3 regions of the Rhizobium sp. N324 genome follow, and region 2 is predicted to be linked to each of the others. Evidence: riboswitches for the same ligand, from Rfam matches in the RefSeq annotation. Region 2 holds a riboswitch; each other region holds the start of a gene.
The links. A riboswitch is a leader RNA that binds a small molecule or an ion and turns the genes downstream of it on or off. The one in region 2 is predicted to bind thiamine pyrophosphate.
Positions count from the first base shown of each region.

Region 1: another riboswitch for thiamine pyrophosphate. It lies ahead of thiC (phosphomethylpyrimidine synthase ThiC); the one in region 2 lies ahead of AMK05_RS34705 (YkoF family thiamine/hydroxymethylpyrimidine-binding protein).
Region 3: another riboswitch for thiamine pyrophosphate. It lies ahead of thiM (hydroxyethylthiazole kinase); the one in region 2 lies ahead of AMK05_RS34705 (YkoF family thiamine/hydroxymethylpyrimidine-binding protein).

Region 1 covers NZ_CP013632.1:264,374-267,639, reverse strand. Annotated here, with positions in the region: gene AMK05_RS24975 (ABC transporter ATP-binding protein) at 1-518, shown strand, start outside; gene AMK05_RS24970 (hypothetical protein) at 586-858, opposite strand; gene AMK05_RS24965 (GNAT family N-acetyltransferase) at 949-1,395, opposite strand; TPP riboswitch at 1,532-1,663, shown strand; gene thiC (phosphomethylpyrimidine synthase ThiC) at 1,757-3,266, shown strand, end outside.
Region 2 covers NZ_CP013630.1:4,323,142-4,326,407, forward strand. Annotated here, with positions in the region: gene AMK05_RS20785 (ArsR/SmtB family transcription factor) at 1-222, opposite strand, end outside; gene AMK05_RS20790 (SDR family NAD(P)-dependent oxidoreductase) at 326-1,096, opposite strand; gene soxR (redox-sensitive transcriptional activator SoxR) at 1,240-1,704, opposite strand; TPP riboswitch at 1,967-2,080, shown strand; partial or broken gene AMK05_RS34705 (YkoF family thiamine/hydroxymethylpyrimidine-binding protein) at 2,071-2,187, shown strand; gene AMK05_RS20800 (ABC transporter permease) at 2,199-3,005, shown strand; gene AMK05_RS20805 (ABC transporter ATP-binding protein) at 3,002-3,266, shown strand, end outside.
Region 3 covers NZ_CP013634.1:264,589-267,854, reverse strand. Annotated here, with positions in the region: gene AMK05_RS28905 (ABC transporter substrate-binding protein) at 1-13, opposite strand, end outside; gene AMK05_RS28900 (DUF1349 domain-containing protein) at 247-831, shown strand; TPP riboswitch at 986-1,082, shown strand; gene thiM (hydroxyethylthiazole kinase) at 1,131-1,934, shown strand; gene thiE (thiamine phosphate synthase) at 1,931-2,566, shown strand; gene thiD (bifunctional hydroxymethylpyrimidine kinase/phosphomethylpyrimidine kinase) at 2,563-3,266, shown strand, end outside.

The sequences.
Region 1 (3,266 bases), on a different replicon from region 2:
GAACCACGACGATCTATGTCACCCATGACCAGGTCGAAGCGATGACCATGGCCGACAAGATCGTGGTCATGCAGGGCGGCAAGGTCGAACAGATCGGCACGCCGCTGGAACTCTACGATCGTCCCCGAAATACATTCGTTGCGGCCTTTATCGGCTCACCGTCGATGAATCTGCTGAAGGGCCGCTACAAGGCCGATGGTGCGATCTTCGTCACCGAGACCGGCGACGAGATCGCGCTCGGCTTTAACCCGCAGGCGTCCGAGGGGCAGGCCGTACTTCTCGGCGTGCGGCCCGAGCACCTGTCGCTCAGCCCAAGCGGCCTCGACACGACCGTCAGCGTCACCGAACCCACCGGCCATGAGACGATGGTCTTCCTGCGCTACGGGTCCGGCGAGCTTGTCGCGGTGCTGTCCGACCGTCACGATTTTAAACCGGGGCAGGTCGCGACGATCGCCGCCCGGCCAGGAAAGCTTCATCTTTTCGATGCGGAATCCGGCAAGACATTGCGACCGGATTGAGCGGGCATCGCTTCAAAGGAGCCGCGAGGAGCGGGTCTGAAAGATCGCGACGCGCTCTAGCGGCGGCTCAGTTCAATTTCAGCTGCAAAATCAATTGTGCTGGAAGATCGTTGGCTATTGTCGACCCGTCGGTTTGGGCAAAGGCCATTTCGCCCTCCTGCCATGCATCATATTCCATGTCGATCCGTATCCCGCCGCGCTCAAGGACAGCCCAGGAGAAATCGAGGCCGCCACCCTTTCGGACGGACCAGCCGGCAGCCCCCAGCGTTTCGATGACCGCTCGCCAGCTTTCTTCCGATAGGCCGGAAAGATAAATCCGATCAGACATGCCCTCTTTCATCCCACAACGAGACGGGGTCCACGTGGAATATCGGGGTCACGAGCCTCGAACCCATCCACCCGGATATGTAGGCCAATACAGCCCGAACCGCTACGCACTCGATTTGGAGTAGAGACCAAGGTTGTTGCCGACGGCGAATCCGCAACCCTGATAAAATTTCGACAAAGCACCGTCCCGCTGTGAGACCAACCAGACGCTGTTGCATCCTTCGGCCTTTGCTGTTTCGGAAACTGCCGACAGCAGCGCCGTCCCTATTCCCCGACCCTGCGCTTCAGGCAGCACCGAAAGCTCATCCAGATAGATGACCGGACCGGCATGGCGCCGCTGCCGTATGCCCAGCGCGATCCCCAGCACCTTGCCTCCGTCAATGGCCGCAAGGGCAATGGATTTGGGCGTTTCGAGCACGTTGTTTACATTTTCAATCGCCGCTTCAAGCGACCAATTCTCGTTCCACGGCGGTCCCGAATAGGCACTGACCAGCACACCGGCGGCGCCACTGAGATGTTCTCGCATAAGACGTTCAATCCGAAACGACATAATCCACCTGACGTTGAGTGAACTGACATTTGCCGCAGTTCGGCCAGTAACGCAACAGGCTCCGAGACGGGAGGATATAAGCGGAACGACAAAGCTGTAAGCTTGACACGATCCGGGACGGCGCTTTACGACTATCGGCATTCACCAGGGGGGTCCCGGCAAGGGGCTGAGATACTGCTGGACAATCAGGCTTAGCCTGTTGTGGCGCAGTGACCCGTTGAACCTGATCCAGTTCATACTGGCGTAGGGACGGTGCAAGCGCTCGAAGGTTCCGGATTCACGCGTGGAATCTGTGCCGGCGTCTTTCCATCATTCCGGCTGATTGACTGGGTCTCCAACTTACAACTTGGAGCCTCAAACCATGACCATTGCCGCAAAAAACCTCACCCCGACCGTCACCACCGGCCCGCTGCCGGCTTCGCGGAAGATCCATGTTCCAGGAGATATCCACAGTGATATCCGGGTGCCGATGCGCGAAATCAGCGTCCATCCGACCGCCGGCGAGCCGCCTGTCGTCGTCTATGATTCCTCCGGCCCCTACACGATCGACGGCGCCGAGATCCGTATCGAGCAGGGCCTGCCCCCATTGCGCCGAGACTGGGTGCTGGCCCGCGGCGATGTCGAAGCCTATGACGGCCGCCATGTCCGCCCCGAAGATAACGGCTTCGTCAGCGGCGACCGGCTGACGCCGGAATTCCCGGGGCGGCGCCGGCCGCTGCGCGCCAAAGACGGGAAAGCCGTCACACAGCTTGCCTATGCACGGGCAGGCATCATCACGCCGGAGATGGAGTTCATTGCCATTCGCGAGAATCTCGGCCGCAAGGCCAAGGCGGAAGCGCTGGTGCGTGACGGCGAGAGCTTCGGCGCCGATATTCCCGATCATGTGACGCCGGAATTCGTCCGCCGGGAAGTGGCCGCCGGCCGGGCGATCATCCCCGCCAACATCAACCACCCCGAAAGCGAACCGATGATCATCGGCCGGAATTTTCTGGTGAAGATCAACGCCAATATCGGTAATTCCGCCGTCACCTCGTCGATGGCCGAAGAAGTCGAGAAGATGGTCTGGGCTGCCCGCTGGGGTGCCGATACCGTCATGGATCTTTCGACGGGCCGCAACATTCACAATATCCGCGAATGGATCATCCGCAATTCGCCGCTGCCGATCGGCACGGTGCCGCTTTATCAGGCGTTGGAAAAGGTCGGCGGCATTGCCGAGGATCTTAGCTGGGAAATCTATCGCGATACGCTGATCGAGCAGGCCGAACAGGGCGTCGACTATTTCACCATCCATGCCGGCGTGCGGCTGCATTACATCCCGCTCACCGTCAACCGCGTCACCGGCATCGTCTCGCGCGGCGGTTCGATTATGGCCAAGTGGTGCCTGCATCATCACCGTGAGAGCTTCCTCTACGAGCATTTCGAGGAGATCTGCGAGATTTGCCGGGCCTATGACGTCTCCTTCTCGCTCGGCGACGGCCTTCGCCCCGGCTCGATCGCCGATGCCAATGATGCAGCCCAATTTGCCGAACTCGAAACGCTCGGCGAGCTGACGAAAATCGCCTGGGCCAGGGATTGCCAAGTGATGATCGAGGGGCCCGGCCATGTGCCGATGCACAAGATCAAGGAAAACATGGACAAGCAGCTCGCCGTCTGCGGCGAGGCGCCCTTCTACACGCTGGGACCGCTGACGACCGATATCGCCCCCGGCTACGACCACATCACCTCCGGCATCGGTGCGGCGATGATCGGCTGGTTCGGCACGGCCATGCTCTGCTACGTCACCCCGAAGGAGCATCTCGGCCTGCCTGACCGCAGCGACGTCAAGACCGGCGTCATCACCTACAAGATCGCCGCCCATGCCGCCGACCTTG
Region 2 (3,266 bases):
GAGCCGCAAACGCGCGAGTTGCTGCGAGACCATCGCCTGCTGGATGCCGAGAATATTTTCGATTTCACCGACCGTCCGCTCCTGTTTCGCCAGTATGCAGAGGATCAGAAGTCGGGTGTGATGCGCCAAAGCTTTCAGCAGATCGCTCGCTTCATGGGCTTTTCCAGCGAGTATGTGCAAGTCCTGGCCGGTCATCCCCGGCTCCGGTTTGGGCAACGGCATTCGATATCTCGGAAGGGAGGCGATGTGGTAGATCAGCACAATAGCATATTCCCACAACCGAATTGGTCAATAGTGATGAAATGCCAAAAAAGGTCCAAGTAAATCAGCAGATAAGCTGGCCGCCATTGATCTCGAGGACTTGGCCCGTAATGTATCCGGAGAGAGAAGGAGCCGCCAGGAACAGATAGGCGGGCGCGCAATCCTCCGACGTGCCGAGCCGCTGCAGCGGGATGGATTTCCGGGTCTGCTCGAGCTTTTCCCTGGAGGAATAGCGCTCGTGGAAATCCGTCTCGATCGTTCCCGGCGAGACGCAGTTGACGCGGATGCCGTCCGGGGCAAGCTCGCGGGCAAGCGCCTTGGAATAGGTGGCGACGAACGCCTTCGAGGCCGAATAGATCGAGGAACCGGGGCTGCCGCCGGTCAGCGCCGAGATCGAAACGGTGTTGACGACGGCAGCACCCTCGGCCGCCTTCAATGCCGGCAGCAAAGCGCGCGTCAGCGCCACCACCGATGTCTGGTTGAGCCGGATGACCGCCTCATATTCCGCGTCTGTCAGCGTGGCAGCCGGGAAACGGCCGAGCATCGTGCCGGCATTGTTGACGAGCACATGCACCTTGTCGAAGAAAGCGAGAACATCTTCGGCAAATTGCGCCGCCCCGCCGGCGGCGGAGAAATCGGCATGCAGCAGCAGCGCCCGTCTTTCCGATTCGGCCGTCAGCAGGAAATCCGGCAGGTCCCGCCCCGGCTTGCGCCCGGTATGGACGATGACCTTCGCGCCGCAATCCAGAAACTGCCGAGCGACTTCGAGGCCGATGCCGCGGCCGGCGCCGGTGACGACGACATTGCGATTTTCGAACAGTCTGGGATGAAACACGAAGCCGTCCTCCTCGGTTGCGTCACTCGCCCTTAACATATGAGCACCGCGACCGAAAGAAAGGCAGGCAGCGATCTTTCCGGCAGCTCGGTCTTTCCCGAAGAGACGCGGCCTCTCCCTGAAGCGACTGGTTCTCCCGAAGGCTAGTTTTCGGTCTCCAGCAGCCGCGCACCCGGTCCTTCCTTGCCGAGCCGGTCGCACGGATTGCGCAGCGGACAGCTTTCGATCGACAGACAGCCGCAGCCGATGCAGCCGGCCAGGCGGTCGCGCAACAGGCTCAGCCGACTGATTCGTGCGTCGAGATCGTCCTTCCATCGTGCCGACAGCGTCTGCCAGTCGGCGGCCGTCGGCGTGCGCCCCTGCGGCAGGGACTGGAACGCCGCCTGGATTTCCGCAAGCGGAATGCCGACCCGCTGCGCCACCTTGATGATCCCGAGGCGGCGAAGCACGTCGCGCCCGTAGCGCCGCTGGTTGCCGCGGGAGCGGATGCTCGAGATCAAACCCTTGGTCTCGTAGAAATGCAGCGCCGAGACGGCCAGGCCGCTGCGCTCCGCCACCTCGCCGACTGTCAGGAGCTTGCCGGGCGGCGCTGCCGGAATCCTATCCATCGCCTCTTGACCTCAATATTAGTTGAGGTTTTATAACCCTTGCGCCTGCAATCGTAAAGCCCGATCGGACGCCCGCCGGCGCACGCCGATATCGCCGCCTGAGACAGCAAGCTGCGGTCCCGTTCCCGGCAGGTACGGGCCCACCGAGGAACACCCGGGCGGGACCTCCGCTCGGGTGTTTCCCTTCATAAGATCCATTCCAACCGAGCGGACGGGTTTGCAATTTTGCGGTTGCGGGACGAAAACCCGGGTGATAGTTTCCGCCGAAATACAGGGGAGCTCCGTATTGCCGGGGCTGAGATGCGAGGTGCAAGCCTCTGGACCCTTCAAAGCTGATCTGGGTAATGCCAGCGGAGCGAGGTTCAGATGTTCTCAGACGCAGAAGTGTCACTCTATCCGATGCCGGACAATGTCGTCGGCATCATTCTCGATGCCGTCAAGGCGCTCGATCCCTATCGCGACCGGCTGCGCATCGAGGCCGAAATCAAACGCTGATGACACTGCCACGACCTTTGGATTCGCGCCTTGCCGCGCTCAGCGCCGCCCTGTACCGGGCAATGCCCGCCTTGCTCGCGGGCCTTGCCTTTCTGGCGGCATGGGAACTCTATGTCGGTCTTTCCGGCATCAAGCCCTCCATCTTGCCGGCGCCTTCGCGCATCGTCCTCCAGGGCTGGCTGAACCGCGCGGCGCTGACATCAAACACCTGGCCGACGCTCGGCGCCACGCTTGGCGGTTTTGCCCTGTCGCTGGCCTTCGCCTTCGCCGCTTCGATCCTCATGGACTTTGCGCCTTTCATGCGCCGGGCCTTGCTGCCGATCTTCATCGCCAGCCAGACCCTGCCGCTGGTGGCGATCGCGCCGCTTGTCGTCCTCTGGTTCGGTTTCGGCCTCCTGCCGAAGATACTGCTGGTGGCGCTCGTCACCTTTTTCCCGCTGCTCGTCGCCCTGCTGCAGGGCTATGAATCGACCGACCGCGACATCGCCGAACTCCTGAACTCGATGAAGGCGAGCCGCTGGCGCATCTTCCGCCTGGCGCGGCTTCCCTCCGCGCTGCCCTATTTCTTCGCCGGCTTGAGAATCTCGATCACCTATGCCGTCGTCGGCGCGATCTTTGCCGAATATGCCGGCGCCGCCAGCGGCCTCGGCATCTATATTCTCAACGCCAAGAACAATTTCCGTCCCGATCTCGTGCTTGCCGCCGTCGTCGTCAGCGCCGTGCTGACCCTCTGCCTCTTCGGCCTGACGCTGTTGATAGAGCGCCTCCTGATGCCCTGGCCGCCATCCGGGGAGCGGCGCCGATGAGCGACAAAATGGTTGAACTGCGCAATATCGCGAAATCTTTCGACGGCATGCAGGTGCTGGGCGATATATCGCTGAGCGTCGCAAACGGCGAGTTCGTTTCGATCGTCGGCCCGTCCGGCTCCGGAAAATCGACGGTGCTGCGATTGCTGACGCAGGCGCTTCGGCCCGATTCCGGCAACGTGCTTTTCAACGGCGCGCCGCTGGAGGAAGCGCCGCATTCCTTCGCCTTCATGCCGCAGCGTGATGCGCTGATGCCCTGGC
Region 3 (3,266 bases), on a different replicon from region 2:
CAAGCGTTTTCATGTGATGGCTCCCCTTCAGTTCCACAATTATGTAATTCATCTTTTTGTAACAGAATAAGAGATGAAGTGGTGGTGTCAAGCGGAAGCCGCGGATTATATCGTGGGACGAGGATCAGGATGGCGAAAGCGGACCGTATCACCGGCTTCGGCTGGCCACCTGCGCAAAGGCTGCGCATGATGCGGGCTGAAGAATCGGCAGCGGCAGCGGCAGAGCGTCAATAAGGAGAGGGTGGAATGAACATCGATTTCAACGGTGGAAAATGGCTGAACGAACCGGCCAGCTGGCGCGTGGACGACTCCGCCCTCACCCTGACCACCGGCGAGAAAACCGATTTCTGGCGGGAAACCTATTACGGCTTCACCCGCGACAGCGGCCATTTCCTCGCCTTTCCCACGCTCGAGAGCTTCACCGCCCAGATCCGCATCCAGGGCGAATTCCGCACCCTCTACGATCAGGCCGGCCTGATGGTGCGCCTCGACGAAAGCCGCTGGGTCAAGACAGGCGTCGAATTCACCGACGGCGAAGCCTTCCTTAGCACCGTCGTCACCGACGGCAGGTCCGACTGGTCGGTGTCGCAACCCTTCAAGGAGCTGGAGGATTTCCACATCCGCGTGACCGTCGCCAACGGCGCCCTGCGCATCCAGGCCTCTCGCGACGGCAGCTTCTGGCCGCTGCTGCGGTTAGCGCCGTTTCCGGTTGCCGAGCGCTACGAGGTCGGGCCGACGGCCTGTACGCCGGAACGGAGTGGGCTGAGGGTGCGGTTTTCCGAGTTTTCGATCAGGCCGGCAATTACGACGGATCTGCATGATTTGAGCTAAGAGCTGGGCGATGCTCAGATTATCTTAGAGCCAACCGCAGCAACGTTAACGCAGAACCGCAGCAGTCACGCTGCCCGCTTGCGTCATGTCCGATCAGTCGCAGGACAGTCATTTTCGAGATGACATCCGCGCCGTTCTCTGCGAAAAAGAGCGCGATGAGAGACAGGGGCGCCCGTCGACAGACGGGCTGAGAAGCACCCTTCGAACCTGAACCGGATAATGCCGGCGGAGGGAGTCGCTCGGGGTCGCGGCTCACCGCACGAATGACCCCGTGCCCGCCCCCGCCTGAAAGGGGCAACATGCAGACTAGGACCACACCAGGAGCCATGCTGACGGCGATGCGCGAAAAGCCGCCGCTCGTTCAGTGCATCACCAACTATGTCGCCATGAATGTCGCCGCCAATGTTCTCTTGGCCGCCGGCGCCTCGCCGGCCATGGTGCATGCCGCCGAAGAAGCAGGCGAGTTCGCCGGCATTGCAAATGCGCTGACCGTCAATATCGGCACGCTGTCGACGCAATGGATCGACGGCATGCGGGCGGCGGCGAAGGCGGCGAACTCGGCCGGCAAACCCTGGGTGCTCGACCCGGTCGCCCACTACGCCACGGCTTTCCGCCGCGACGCGGTTGCCGGTCTGCTGGCACTGAAGCCGACGATCATCCGCGGCAACGCCTCCGAGATCATCGCGCTCGCCGGCGGCGAGAGCCGCGGCCAAGGTGTCGACAGCCGCGATCCGGTCGAGCAGGCCGAAGATTCGGCGCGATGGCTGGCTGAGCGCCAGCAGGCGGTCGTCGCCGTCACCGGTGCGGTCGATTTCGTCACCGACGGTGAAAAGGCGGTGCGCATCACAGGCGGATCGGCCTTGATGCCGCAGGTCACCGCGCTCGGCTGCTCGCTGACCTGCCTCGTCGGCGCCTTTGCCGCCACAGCACCCGAAGATATCTTCGGCGCGACGGTCGCGGCACTCGCAACCTTCGCCATCGCCGGCGAAGATGCCGCGCTCGGTGCGGCCGGGCCCGGCTCCTTCGCCTGGCGTTTCCTCGATGCGCTGAACGCGCTCGACGGCGAAACGCTCGATGCCCGGGCAAGGATCTCGGTCGCATGAAGCTCTTCGATCTGTCGCTCTATCTCGTCCTCGACCCCGATCTCTGCGCCGGGATCGGCATGGTCGAGACCGCGCGGCGTGCCGTTGCTGGCGGCGCGACGATGGTGCAGTTGCGCGACAAACATGCCGGCACGGCCGGGATGATCGAGACCGGACGCGCCTTGAAACAGGCGCTTGATGGCACCGGCGCACGCCTCGTCGTCAACGACGATGTCGAGGCGGCGATTGCCATCGGCGCCGATGGGTTGCATATCGGCCAGGAGGACATGGATGCGGTGAGAGCGCGGGCGATGATCGGCCCCGACATGATCCTCGGCCTGTCGGTCGAAACCGCGGCGCTTGCTGCTGCCGTCGATCCCGATCTCGTCGATTATACCGGCGTCGGGCCGGTGTTTGCGACGCCGACCAAGGCCGACCACAAGCAGCCGATCGGTTTTGACGGTCTTGCCAACCTGGTAAAGGCCTCGCCCGTGCCCTCGGTTGCCATCGGCGGGCTCAAGGCGGAGCATGTGGCCGAAGTCTTTGCCGCAGGCGCAAGCGGGCTTGCCGTTGTCTCCGCCATTTGCGGCGCGCCGGATCCGGAAGCCGCCACACGCCGCATCGCCGCAGAAATTCGAAAGGCCCGCGCATGATCCGCAACGTCCTCTCCATCGCCGGCTCGGATCCCTCGGGCGGCGCCGGCATTCAGGCCGACCTCAAGGCCTTCTCCGCCCGCGGCGTCTACGGCATGGCGGTGCTGACCGCGCTGACAGCGCAAAACACCCAAGGGGTCACCGGCGTGCATCTGGTGCCGCCCCCCTTCGTCGCCGATCAAATCAAGGCCGTCTTTGCCGATGTGCGCGTCGATGCGGTCAAGATCGGCATGATCGCCAATGCCGGCATCGCCGAGGCCGTCGCCACAGCCCTCGACGCAGCTCTGGCCGCAGCACCGGCCGACCGCCGCGGCATCCCCATCGTCATCGACCCCGTGATGATCGCCAAGGGCGGTGCCGCGCTGCTGGCACCCGAAGCCGTCGATGTGCTCAGCCGCCGCCTGCTGCCGCTGGCGACGCTGCTGACCCCGAACCTGCCGGAGGCCGCCGCCCTGCTGCATCAGCCGGTGGCGACGAACCGGGCGGAAATGGCGGCGCAGGCCGAACAGCTGCGCGCGCTCGGCCCGGCCGCCGTGCTGGTCAAAGGCGGCCATCTTGACAGTGACGACAGCCCCGACGTGCTGGCCGCCGCCGACGGGCTGCACTGGTTCGAAGCCCAGCGGGTGCCGACCAAGAACACCCACGGCACCGGCTGCACGCTGTCGAGCGCGTTGGCGGCCGAGCTTGCCAAGGGCGCTTC